DNA from 3 places in the Mesorhizobium sp. M0904 genome. Region 2 is predicted to be linked to each of the others. Evidence: predicted binding sites of a transcription regulator. Region 2 holds the regulator's gene; each other region holds the start of a gene.

Region 1 (4,118 bases), on a different contig from region 2:
AAGCGCATTTATGCACTGCCGCCCTTCACCGACGTGGTCAGCCTCGACTTCGAGGACCATCCGTTCGAGGTGCAGACCTTCGACCAGCCCTGCGCACTGTGCGCGGCCGAGAACGTCTATCTCGACGAAGTTATCCTCGACGACCATGGCGGCCACATGTTCGTTTGTTCCGACACCGACCATTGCGAGAAGCGGCGCGAGCAAGGCCATCGCGGCCACCTTGCGCCTGAAACCCCTCTTGCCCTGGAAAAAACGGAGCCGGCGCAATGACCGACGAACCGCTGCTGCGCGTCTCTGCGCTGTCCAAATTCTACGGCTCGCGCGTCGGCTGCGAGAACGTCACCTTCGATCTGTGGCCGGGCGAAGTGCTGGCTGTCGTCGGCGAATCCGGTTCCGGCAAGACGACTTTGCTCAACTGCCTGTCGACAAGGCTACTGCCCAGCTCCGGCACCGCCAGCTACCGCATGCGCGATGGCCAATTCCGCGAGCTCTACCGCATGAGCGAGGCCGAGCGCCGCTTTTTGATGCGCACCGACTGGGGCTTTGTCCACCAGAACCCCGCCGATGGTCTGCGCATGACGGTGTCGGCCGGCGCCAATGTCGGCGAGCGGCTGATGGCGGTCGGCGACCGCCACTACGGAAAAATCCGAGCCACGGCGGTCGACTGGCTGTCGCGCGTCGAGATCGACGAAGACCGCATAGACGACGAGCCGCGCGCCTTTTCCGGCGGCATGCGCCAGCGCCTGCAGATCGCCCGCAACCTCGTTACCGGCCCACGGCTGGTGTTCATGGACGAGCCGACCGGTGGTCTCGACGTGTCGGTGCAGGCACGTCTGCTCGATCTGCTGCGCGGGCTGGTCACCGACCTCGGCCTGGCGGCCATCGTCGTCACCCACGATCTCGCGGTGGCGCGGCTGTTGTCGCAGCGCATGATGGTGATGAAGGACGGCCGCGTCGTCGAAAGCGGCCTCACCGACCGCGTCCTCGACGATCCGCGCGCGCCCTACACCCAGCTTCTCGTTTCTTCCATTCTGCAGGTGTGACTATGGCAACCCCCCTCGTCGTCTCCGATGTCGCCAAGAGCTTCACCATGCATCTGCGCGACGGCATCAAATTGCCGGTGGTCGCCGGTGTCTCGTTCGCGATCAGGGCCGGCGAATGCTCCGTGCTCGGCGGCCCGTCCGGCGCCGGCAAGAGCTCGATCTTGAAGATGCTCTACGGCAATTATGCCGCCGACGAAGGCCAGATCATCGTCCAGCACGAGGGCGGGCTCATCGATCTCGCCTCGGCCAGCCCGCGCACCGTGCTTGCCGTGCGCCGGCTTACCATCGGCTATGTCAGCCAGTTCCTGCGCACCGTACCGCGTGTCTCGGCGCTCGATGTCGTCGCCGAGCCGCTGGTCGAGCGCGGCGAGGAGCGTGAGGTCGCGCGCGGCAAGGCACGTGCCTTGCTGGCGCAGCTGAACCTGCCGGAAAAACTCTGGGCGCTGCCGCCGGCGACGTTCTCCGGCGGAGAACAGCAGCGCGTCAACATCGCGCGCGGCTTCATCACCGAGCATCCGATCCTGCTGCTAGACGAGCCGACCGCCTCGCTCGACGAAAGGAACCGCGACGTGGTGATTTCCCTGATCGCCGCCAAGAAGGCCTCGGGCGTCGCCTTGCTCGGCATCTTCCACGACCACGACGTGCGCGAGGCGGTGGCCGACCGTATCATCGACGTGACCGCCTTCGCCGCCGGAAAAATCGCCGCATGACGAGGAAACTGTCGGAGGCACCGCTGATCCACGAGACGGCGCAAGTTGAGAACTCGACGCTTGGCCGCTGGACCGAGATCGCCGAGCGCTGCCGGGTTTCCGAAAGCACGCTCGGCGACTATTCCTACATGATGCAGGACTGCGGCGTCTGGTGCGCGACGATCGGCAAATTCGCCAACATCGCCGCCAATGTGCGCATCAACGCCACCAACCATCCGACCTGGCGGCCGACGCTGCACCATTTCACCTATCGCGCGTCCGACTATTGGGACGACGCCGAGCACGAGAGCGAATTCTTCGCCCAGCGCCGCGCCAAACGCGTCACCATCGGCCACGACACCTGGCTCGGCCATGGCTCGACCATCCTGCCCGGTGTTACTGTTGGCGATGGAGCGGCAGTCGGCGCCGGCGCAGTGGTGTCGAAGGACGTCGCGCCCTACACCATCGTCGGCGGCGTGCCGGCCAAACCGATCCGCGAGCGCTTCGACCGCCGCACCGCGGAGCGCTACCAGGCGCTCGCCTGGTGGGATTGGGACCACGCCCGGCTGCGCGCCGCGCTCGACGATTTTCGGGAACTGTCGGCGGAGGCTTTCCTGGAGAAGTATGGCGGCTAAGGGTCGTGAAATGGTGAAGGGGGGCAGCGGACAGGTTTCGAGGCTCAGGAAAGCCTTTCTTGTCACCATTCACCATTCGAGCCTCTCGTGCTGGATTGGCCGCGCCGCTCCAGGCTGTGGGCAGTAACAAAACTGACATCGTTCCGACACCGCAGGTTCATGCGGCTGCGCTAGCGAGGGTTAACAGACCTTCAATTGCGATTGGACTGGAGCCTGCACCATGTCAGCTACGCTCGAAATCCGCGGCGTCACCCGCCGGTTCGGCAAGAACACCGCCGTCAGCAATGTCGACATCGCGATCCCGCACGGTCAGATGGTCGGCATCATCGGCCGTTCCGGCGCCGGCAAATCGACGCTTCTGCGCATGATCAACCGCCTCGTCGATCCCAGCCAGGGATCCATCCTGTTCGACGGCGTCGAAGTCTCCGGGTTGCGCGGCTCGCCGCTCCGGCGATGGCAGCGCGACTGCGCCATGATCTTCCAGCAGTTCAATCTGGTGCCGCGCCTGGACGTGCTGACCAATGTGCTGCTCGGCCGGCTCAACCACCGCTCGACGCTGTCCAACCTCTTCGGCATGTTCTCGCGCAGTGAATGCGCCGAGGCTGTTGCGGCCCTTGAGCGTCTCGACATCGCCCGCACCGTACTGCAGCCCGCCGGCACGCTTTCCGGCGGCCAGCAGCAGCGCGTTGCTATTGCGCGTGCCATGATGCAGCAGCCGAAGGTGCTGTTGGCGGACGAGCCGATCGCCTCGCTCGATCCGCTCAACGCCAAGGTGGTGATGGATTCGCTGCAGGACATCAATTTGCGCGAAGGCATCACCGTCATCACAAATCTGCATACGCTTGATACGGCCCGCAACTATTGCAACCGTATCATCGGCATGGCTGCCGGCAAGGTTGTCTTCGACGGCCCGCCCGAAGACCTCAACCGCGAGGCCGTGCGCATGGTCTACGGCGCCGACAGCAATGGCGGCGAAATCTCCGAGGCCATCACTTCGACCAGTGTCGCCGTCAAACAGAAAATCGCTGCATCCGCCGGACCGCTCGAGCCCGTGTTCCCTGGCTACTGAGAACGGCCTGATCGCCCGCCCGCGTCAAAGGCACTCGTCAAAAGTTCGAACGCTCCGGCGCGAAGCCGGAACCAACAGGAGAGAGATAATGTTCAGGAAGATGGTTTTTGGCGCGGTTTCATTGCTCGCCATCGCAACAAGTGCCGCTCACGCCCAGGATATCAAGGAATTCCGCATCGGCATCCTTGGTGGTGAAAATGAAGCGGACCGGCTGCGCAACTTTCAGTGCCTCGCCGATCACCTGAAGTCCGAATTCGGCTTCGAGAAGGTCTCGCTGTTCCCGGCCGCCGACTATGACGGCGTAATCCAGGGCCTGCTCGGCGGCACCCTCGATTTCGCCGAGCTTGGCGCGTCAGGCTATGCCAGCGTCTACCTCAAGGATCCGAACGCCGTGACCCCGATCCTCACCACCCAGCAGACCGACGGCGCGACCGGCTATTATTCGATCGGCCTGGCGCTGAAGTCGTCCGGCATCACCGACATCGAGTCGGCAAAGGGGAAGAAGCTCGGCTATGCCGACCCGGATTCGACCTCCGGCTATCTGATCCCGCTGACCCAGATTCCGAAGGACACCGGCGCCTCGAACGAAACCTTCTTCGCCTCGACCCAGTTCAATGGCGGCCACGAGAACAACCTCCTCGCCGTTCGCGACGGCAAGGTCGATGTTGCGGTTGACGACTCC
Region 2 (4,118 bases):
TCGGTGAGCTGCTTGCCGGGGTTGGACTGTGCGTCGGCGGAAATATACTTGTCGCCGGCGGCCTCGATGGCCGCCTTCATTGCGGCCTCGTCGGTCTTCCAGCGCTCTTCCTGGAAGTTCGACCAGGAAACGCCGATGACCTTGTCTTTCGCCTGCGCCACCGACGCCAGCGCCAGCGTCATGGCGACACCCGCCAGAATGGCGGTCGTGAATTTCTTCATCATATCCTCCCTGCGCCGCGTACGGCGTGACCAATTGGCTCAAAGACCAGCTTAGAAGCTCTAATTTTTTCGAGCCTCGAAAAAATACTGGCCCGATCTCCGGCTGCTGTCAACATCGATTCTGATGGATTTTGATCACTGTGCGAGTTTTTTCGAGCGTCGGAATAAACGATGACAGCGCCACCTGCATCTGACACTATTTGCCGCATCCGACACTATTTGTCGGACATTACCGACGGCTTCCGGTTCATGAGCGGCCGCGGCAACCGGGAGGAAAGCAAAACGATGTCGGTCGGAATCCGCCATGACGATTTGCGCCGGCGCAACCGGGCGATGGTGATCTCGGCGGTGCGCCGGGCCGGCCAGCCATCGCGTACGGAGATCGCAGCCACCACCGGCCTCAGTCATTCAACCATATCGGCGATCTCCTCCGACCTGATACGGGAAGGCATCCTCGCCGAGAGCAAGGCAAGTGAGCCCGTTTCGTTGAAACGCGGTCGTCCACAGGTCGGCCTCGCCCTCAACCCGGAAGCGGCGGCGGTGCTGACTGTGGTGTTGTCGCTGAATTTCCTGTCGGCCGCCATTATCGACTATGCGGGACAGGTGGTCGCCGAGGAACAGCGCCGGCCGGACACGCTGACCATGCCGCGCGACGAGCTGATCCGCGAATGCATGGCCATCGTCCGGCGCCGGCTTGAGGACCCAGACCTTGACGTCCGCAGTGTCGCCCGCATCGCCCTGGCGATTCAGGGCATTACCGACTCCCCTGCACGCGCCATGCTGTGGTCGCCGATCACGCCGCAGACCGACATCGCCTTTGCCGACATGCTGGAGGACGAATTCGGCATCCCGGCCACGGTGGAGAACGACTGCAATATGATGGCGGTGGCTTTGCGCTGGCGCAATCCGGATCGCTATCGCGACGACTTCATCGCCATCCTGCTTTCGCATGGCATCGGTATGGGGCTTGTGCTGAAGGGCGAACTGTTCACCGGGACGCATTCCTCGGGCGGCGAATTTGGCCACATGATCCATCGTCCGGGCGGAGCGCTCTGCCGTTGCGGGCGGCGCGGCTGCATCGAAGCCTATGCCGGCAACTATGCCATCTGGCGCAACGCCAGGCAGATGAGCGAAGACAGCGAACCGGTCGCCGACGTCAGCGACGCCGACATGCGCGCGCTGGCCGCCCGCGCGCGCGAGAAGGATGGGCCGGAACGCGAGGCCTACCGCAAGGCCGGCGAAGCGCTGGGTTTCGGTCTCGGCTCGCTGTTCGCGCTGATCGATCCGGCACCGGTCGCGATGGTCGGCGCCAGTGCCGCCGCCTTCGATCTGATCGAGCCGGCCTTGCGCAAGGCCATCGCCCAGACCGCCGGCGGCCAGCACTCCGGCTCGATCTCCTTCGATACCGAGCCGAACGAATTGCCGCTGATCCGCGAAGGCTGCGCGATGCGGGCGTTAAGCTTCGTCGACCAGGAGATTTTCGCGCCGGGCGCGCAAATGAGGCCCGGCGTCAGAAAGAACGTCGCCTGACCAGGCGGGTCAATCTTCCCGGATCGCGTAACCGGCACCGCGGATGGTGCGGATGACATCCGGCATGCGGCCGTTGTTGACGGCTTTGCGCAGCCGCCCGACATGCACGTCAACGGTGCGTTCGTCGATATAGATCGTCTCGCCCCAGACATTATCGAGCAACTGGCTACGCGAGAAGACGCGGCCCGGATGCCGCATCATGAACTCGAGCAACCGGAATTCGGTCGGCCCGAGCCGGATCTCGCTCTTCTTGCGATAAACCCTGTGCGATTCGCGATCGAGCACGATGTCGCCGACCTTCAGCACGCTGGACAGCACTTCCGGCTTGGCGCGGCGCAGCAGCGCCTTGACCCTGGCCATGAATTCCGGTGTCGAAAACGGTTTGACCAGATAGTCGTCGGCGCCGGTCGAAAGACCGCGCACCCGGTCGCTCTCCTCGCCGCGCGCGGTCAGCATAATGATCGGCAGCCGCTCGGTTTCAGGGCGCACCCGCAACCGGCGGCAGAGCTCGATGCCGGAAACCGCTGGTATCATCCAGTCGAGCACCAGAAGGTCGGGCACATTCTCCTGCAAACGGATCTCGGCTTCGTCGCCACGTGTCACCACCTCGACCTGGTAGCCTTCGGATTCGAGATTGTAGCGGAGCAGCACGCCCAACGGCTCCTCGTCCTCCACCACCATTATGCGTGGTGCGATCATCGGCTGGGCACCCCCATCATGTCACCGGCGCGGACATTGTCGTTTCGTCCTGCTTCGGACGATTGACGGGCAATTGCTCGCCGGTCAGCACATAATACGCATTCTCGGCGATGTTGGTGACATGGTCGCCGATCCGCTCGAGATTCTTGGCGCAGAACAGCAGATGCGTGCAAGCGGTGATGTTGCGCGGATCTTCCATCATGTAGGTCAACAGCTCGCGGAACACGGACGTGTATTTGACGTCGATACGCTCGTCGGCGGCGCGCAGCTTGGCCAACGCGGCCGCATCGCCTGCGGCATATTCCTCGATGACGCCCTGCACCTGGATGAGCACCAGCTGCGCCATCGCATCGATGGAATGCGATAGGTCGCGCGGCGTGACGCTGAGGCCGACCGCGCTCACACGCTTGGCGATGTTCTTGGCAAGGTCGCCGATGCGTTCGAGGTCGCCCGCCATGCGGATCGCTCCGACGACATGGCGCAGATCGTGAGCCATTGGCTGGCGCTTGGCGATCAGGGTGATGGCGCGATCGTCCAGTTCGCGTTGACGCGCATCCATGATGGCGTCGTCGGAGACGACGCGTTGCGCCAGCACGTTGTCGGAATTCAACAGGGCCTTGGTCGCCCCGCCGACCATCGAACCGGCGAGGTCGGCCATGTCGCGGATCAGCTTGCTGATCTGCTCGAGATCCTCGTCGAAAGAAGCGACTGTGTGTTCGCCCATGGTCCTGTCCTCATATGCATGATCGGAACGGCTCAGCCGAAGCGGCCAGTGATGTAGTCCTGCGTGCGCTTCTCGCGGGGCGACGTGAAGATCTTCTCGGTCCGGTCGAACTCGACCAGTTCACCCAGATACATGAAGGCGGTCTGGCGCGACACGCGCGCCGCTTGCTGCATGTTGTGGGTGACGATGACGATCGTGTAGTCGGCTTGCAACTCGTCGATCAGTTCCTCGATCTTGGCCGTCGACAGCGGGTCGAGGGCCGAAGCCGGTTCGTCGAGCAGGATGACTTCCGGCTTCACTGCCACGGTGCGGGCAATGCAGAGCCGCTGCTGCTGGCCGCCGGACAGGCTCAAGCCGCTGGCGTTTAGCTTGTCCTTGACCTCGCTCCACAGCGCGGCCCGCTTCAACGCTTGCTCGACGCGGCCGTCCATCTCGGACTTGCCGAGATTCTCGTAGAGCCTGACGCCGAAGGCGATGTTCTCATAGATCGACATCGGGAACGGCGTCGGCTTCTGGAATACCATGCCGATCTTTGTCCTGAGGAGGTTGAGATCCTGCGACCGGTCGAGAATGTTCTTGCCGTCAAGCAGCACCTGGCCCTCGGCGGTCTGTTTCGGGTAGAGCTCGTAGATGCGGTTGAAGACGCGCAGCAGCGTCGATTTCCCGCAACCCGAAGGGCCGATGAAGGCCGTGACGCTGCGCTCGGGCAGCGACAGGCTGATGTCCTTAAGCGCCTTGCTCTGGCCGTAGTAGAAGTTGAGGTTCTTGACCTCGATCTTCGTCTTCTTGGCGACCGTTTCGGTCATCGTCATGTCTGGGGACAACATCTGTGTCATCTGTCCTCTCTGCGTCCGGTAAGGCTGCGGGCGAGGATGCTCAAGCCCAGAACCGTCAGGGTGATTATGAGTGCGCCGGTCCACGCCAGTTGCTGCCATTCCTCGTAA
Region 3 (4,118 bases), on a different contig from region 2:
GTGCGGTCGAACAGGCCTTCACGGACCGGCCGCACGACTTCCGCCTTCAACCCGTCCGCGCCGTCCCAGACAATGCTGCCGCGCTCGGCGACGATCCGCCATGTACTGTCCCAGCTGGTACGGAAGCCGGCCGCGCACCAGCTGCCGGCATAGGTGAACAGCTTGCCGCCGCCGAGGTCGAAGCTTGCGGTTGCCGACGACCCTTGCCGATACCAGGAATTGGCCGGCTCCCACTCCTGGCAATAGACGCCGGCCGGTTCGCCGGCCACCATGTAGCGGGCCGCATCGAATGTGTGGATCGCCATGTCGAGCAGCAGCACATGGCGCATCTCTTCGCGAAAACCGCCGAAATGCGGCGCAACGAAGAAATCGGCGTGGATGCTGGTCGCAGCACCAATAACGCCGGAATCGAGAAAGCGCCGGATGCGCCTGACGTTGGCGACATAGCGGCGGTTCTGCACGACGGCATGGATGCGGCCGGCGCTGCGGGCCGCCTCGACAATGGCACGCGCATTGTCCGGGCTGTCGGCCAGCGGCTTTTCGGTCAAGAGATGGCAATGGTGGGCAAAGGCGGAAAGCGCGACCTCGCGGCGGGCGGCGGGAACCACGACGTCGAATACCGCGTCGGGCCTGGTCTGGTCGAGCAGGGCGTCGAGCTCGGTTCCGATGACGGCGCCGGAAAGCTCGTATTCGCGCGCCCTTGCCCGCGCCCTTTCGGCGTCGAGATCAACCAGGCCGACAATGGCGAGCCCGTCGATCTGCTTGGCCGCATCGAGCCAGGCCTTGCTCATCGCGCCGCAGCCGACCAGGACGACATTGATCATCCAGCACTCCTCCCTCTCGGCCCCTCCAGACCGATCGTCACGGCGTTCACGGCAGGGCCGCAAACGTTGTTCCGTAAACGTTTACGAGAACACACCCGATGGCGTAGAATGTCAATTGGCCGATAGCGAAAAACGTGATGCCGGCTTGGCCTGAAGAGCGGCCGGTGCTAGCCAAGCAAGGGGAGAACTGTCCTTTGGCGTCCAGTATTCACGACCTTGCGCGTCACCTGAATATTTCCATCGGCACGGTGTCGCGCGCGCTCAACGGCCGCGCCGACGTCAATGCCGACACACGCCAGCGCGTGCTCGATGCGGCCAAGAAGCTGAATTATTCGCCGAACCAGTCCGGCCGCAGCCTGCGGCGCGGCGCTACCCATTCGATCGCCTTCATGCTGCAGCCGCATCCGGGCGACCAGGAATATGGCGAGCCGTTCTTCATTCCGTTCCTGACCGGGTTGCAGGCCAAGCTCGCCGAAAGCGGCCTCGACCTGATCGTAGTGATGGGCGCGCCGGGCGACTATCAGCAGGAGCGCCTGCGCCGTGTCGTCGAGACGCGGCGGGCCGATGCGGTGGTGCTGGCCTGGACGCGGCGCGAGGACGAGCGCATCGACTATCTGACCCAGGCCGGTTTCCCGTTCGCAACGCTCGGCCGCAGCCGCTCCGGCGGCGATTCCTATCCCTCGCTCGACCTCGATTTCGAAAAAGCCGGGGCTGACGCGGTCGATCGTCTCGTCGCGCGCGGTCACCGCCGCATCGCCGCCATCCGCCCGTCGCTCGACCTCAATTTCGGCTATCTGTTCCTCGCCGGCTATCGCAAGGCGTTGCGGCGGCACGGCATCGAGTTCGACCCCGAACTGATCGCCGACGGCTTCATCAACGAGGCCGGCGGCTACGCCGTGACGCCGAAGGTCATGCGCTCCAAGGACCCGCCGACGGCCATCATCTTCAACAACGACGCGATGGCGCTTGGCGGCTGCAAGGCTTTGGCCGAGGCGGGCATCAGGCCCGGCCACGACGTCGCGGTGATCGTCATCGTCGACACGCCGCTTTGCCGCTATTTTTCGCCGGCGCTGACCGGCTTCCGACCGGCGCTGGAGCCGATGGGCGAGCGGTTGGCCGAAATGCTGCTGGCATCGATTCCGGCTTACGCCGGCGCCGAAGGCGCACGCATCATCCGTGAAGTCTGGCCGCTGGAACTGATCGCGCGCGACAGCGATTGAATCGCGGCACTTCCCTTCTCCCCTTGGGGAGAAGGTGGCCGAGCCCACGGGTCTTGCCTTCGGCAAGCCAGAGGACAGGCTCAGCTCGGTCGGATGAGGGTGCTCCAGCTCGGCACCGAGGCACTCCGTCCAGCACCCCTCTTCCGTCTCGGCGCTGCGCGCCGATCCACCTGCTCCCACAAGGGACGAAGGAACAAGCGCCCTCTGTCACGCAAGTATCATGTTCGCGTCCTAGACCTTTTTCGGAAAGCGCTGGCGGCATGTCGATGCGACGCCCGCTTCGGCTGTTTTGTCACAAAGAGGATTTCCATGAAAAACCTGCACCGAAACGCGTCCCTCGCGGTCGCGCTGGCGATGTTCACCGCCTTGACTCCGGCCTTGGCTGAAAACGCAGCGACCGTCGGCGGCGTCAGCTTCGTCAACAAGGGCCTGGTCGGTGTCGGTCGCATCCCGGCCAGCCAAAGGGACAAGTTCGGCGAGACGTTTGGCTCCGGCTCGGGCATGGCGATCGACGCTGCCGGCTGGACGCATGGCGCCGATGGCTATAAGGGCTCGCTGTGGCTGCTGCCGGATCGTGGCTACAATGTCGTCGGCACCACCGATTACCGTCCGCGCATCAACACGATTGCCATCGAATTCGCCCAGATCGCACCGGGTGCGGCACCAGCCGCCGGCCAGGAACAGTCGGGCCTCAAGGCAACCCTTGCCGACACCATGCTTTTGACCGACGACAAGGGCGCCGACGCAACCGGCCTCGATCCGCTCAACGGCGTGCGCGCCGCGACCGACGACATGCCGATCCTGCCCGAAGCCAACGGCAAGCTCGCGCTCGATAACGAGGCGATCGTGCGGCTGCCCGACGGCACCATGTTCATCTCGGACGAATATGGTCCGAACATCTACCACTTCTCCGCCGATGGGCGTCTGATGTCGGCAACGCAGTCGCCGGCGGCGCTTGTCCCGATGCGTCATGGAACGCCGAACTTCGCGTCCAACAATCCGGGACCGGGCGCGGCAGACCCAGATCCGACGGATCCCGAAACCGGCCGTCAGAACAACCAGGGCCTCGAAGGCATGGCACTGACGCCGGACGGGAAGTTCCTGATCGCTGTGCTGCAATCGGCCCCCAGACAGGATGGCGGCGATTCCGCTTCGACGCGCCAGAACACGCGCGCGCTGGTCTACGATGCCTCGGATCCGGCCCAACTCAAGCTTGCGCATGAATATGTTGTGCCGCTGCCGGTGTTCACCGATGCCAAGGGCAAGACCAAGATTGCCGCGCAGAGCGAAATCGTGGCTCTGTCGGACAAGACCTTCCTGATGCTGGCGCGCGACAGCGGCAACGGCCAGGGGGTGAAGGGCGACACCTCGCTCTATCGCGAGATCAGCGTCGTCGATGTGTCGGCGGCAACCGACATCGCCGGCACCGAGTTCGACAAGGACAAGCCGGTTGCGCCCAAAGGTGAGCTCGATCCCTCGGTGACGCCGGCCAAGCTGACGCCGTTCATCGACATCAACGACAAGACCGAGCTCGGCCACTTCGGGCTGCACAATGGCGCGCCCAATGACCGCAACAACCTTTCGGAGAAGTGGGAGGCGATGTCGGTGGTGAGCGTCCTCGATCCAACACGGCCCGACGACTATTTCCTGTTCGTCGCCAACGACAATGACTTTCTCACCCAGGACGGCTTCCAGGTCGGCGCGGCCTACAAGGCCGAAGATGGCGCCGATGTCGACACGATGTTCCTGGTCTATCAGGTCACGCTTCCAGGCCTAGCCGGGAAGTAGCGACACCCCCAGGCAGGCGGACGCGCCGAACGCGTCCGCCTGCCTGGCACGATCGAACGGTCGGGCCCTTCAGTTGCGGCTCGCCGGCACAAGGATTGTGTTCTAGTGGGTTTGCAAAACCTAAGACTGATGATCCGTCGAAGGCACTTACCTCAACATCTCCGCGTCCTTTGGCACGCCCGCATCGATCGGCTCGGCCGTCCTGTCCGACACGGCGGCGATCTTCCCGGCGGCCGACAGGTTCGGGCGCACGAAGACCGGCGCGACGCCGTCGACGCGGCTGTAG

What was found. Region 2 encodes PhoB, which activates phosphate uptake and scavenging genes when phosphate is short. Its sites were predicted from a motif close to TGTCATNNANCTGTCAT; they were not measured.
Region 1: phnC (phosphonate ABC transporter ATP-binding protein) is a predicted target of PhoB. The motif match lies at 2,490-2,506, and genes of this name have one in related genera.
Region 3: NKH80_RS11900 (esterase-like activity of phytase family protein) is a predicted target of PhoB. The motif match lies at 2,250-2,266, and genes of this name have one in related genera.

Annotation. Positions count from the first base shown of each region.
Region 1 is NZ_JAMYOC010000019.1:81,187-85,304, forward strand. It holds gene NKH80_RS20500 (alpha-D-ribose 1-methylphosphonate 5-phosphate C-P-lyase PhnJ) at 1-270, shown strand, start outside; gene phnK (phosphonate C-P lyase system protein PhnK) at 267-1,043, shown strand; gene phnL (phosphonate C-P lyase system protein PhnL) at 1,046-1,753, shown strand; gene NKH80_RS20515 (DapH/DapD/GlmU-related protein) at 1,750-2,367, shown strand; gene phnC (phosphonate ABC transporter ATP-binding protein) at 2,588-3,436, shown strand; gene phnD (phosphonate ABC transporter substrate-binding protein) at 3,525-4,118, shown strand, end outside.
Region 2 is NZ_JAMYOC010000012.1:145,341-149,458, forward strand. It holds gene xylF (D-xylose ABC transporter substrate-binding protein) at 1-221, opposite strand, end outside; gene NKH80_RS14985 (ROK family protein) at 507-1,751, shown strand; gene phoB (phosphate regulon transcriptional regulator PhoB) at 1,761-2,450, opposite strand; gene phoU (phosphate signaling complex protein PhoU) at 2,467-3,174, opposite strand; gene pstB (phosphate ABC transporter ATP-binding protein PstB) at 3,207-4,010, opposite strand; gene pstA (phosphate ABC transporter permease PstA) at 4,007-4,118, opposite strand, start outside.
Region 3 is NZ_JAMYOC010000009.1:129,410-133,527, reverse strand. It holds gene NKH80_RS11910 (Gfo/Idh/MocA family protein) at 1-824, opposite strand, end outside; gene NKH80_RS11905 (LacI family DNA-binding transcriptional regulator) at 1,019-2,044, shown strand; gene NKH80_RS11900 (esterase-like activity of phytase family protein) at 2,354-3,832, shown strand; partial or broken gene NKH80_RS11895 (L,D-transpeptidase) at 3,980-4,118, opposite strand, start outside.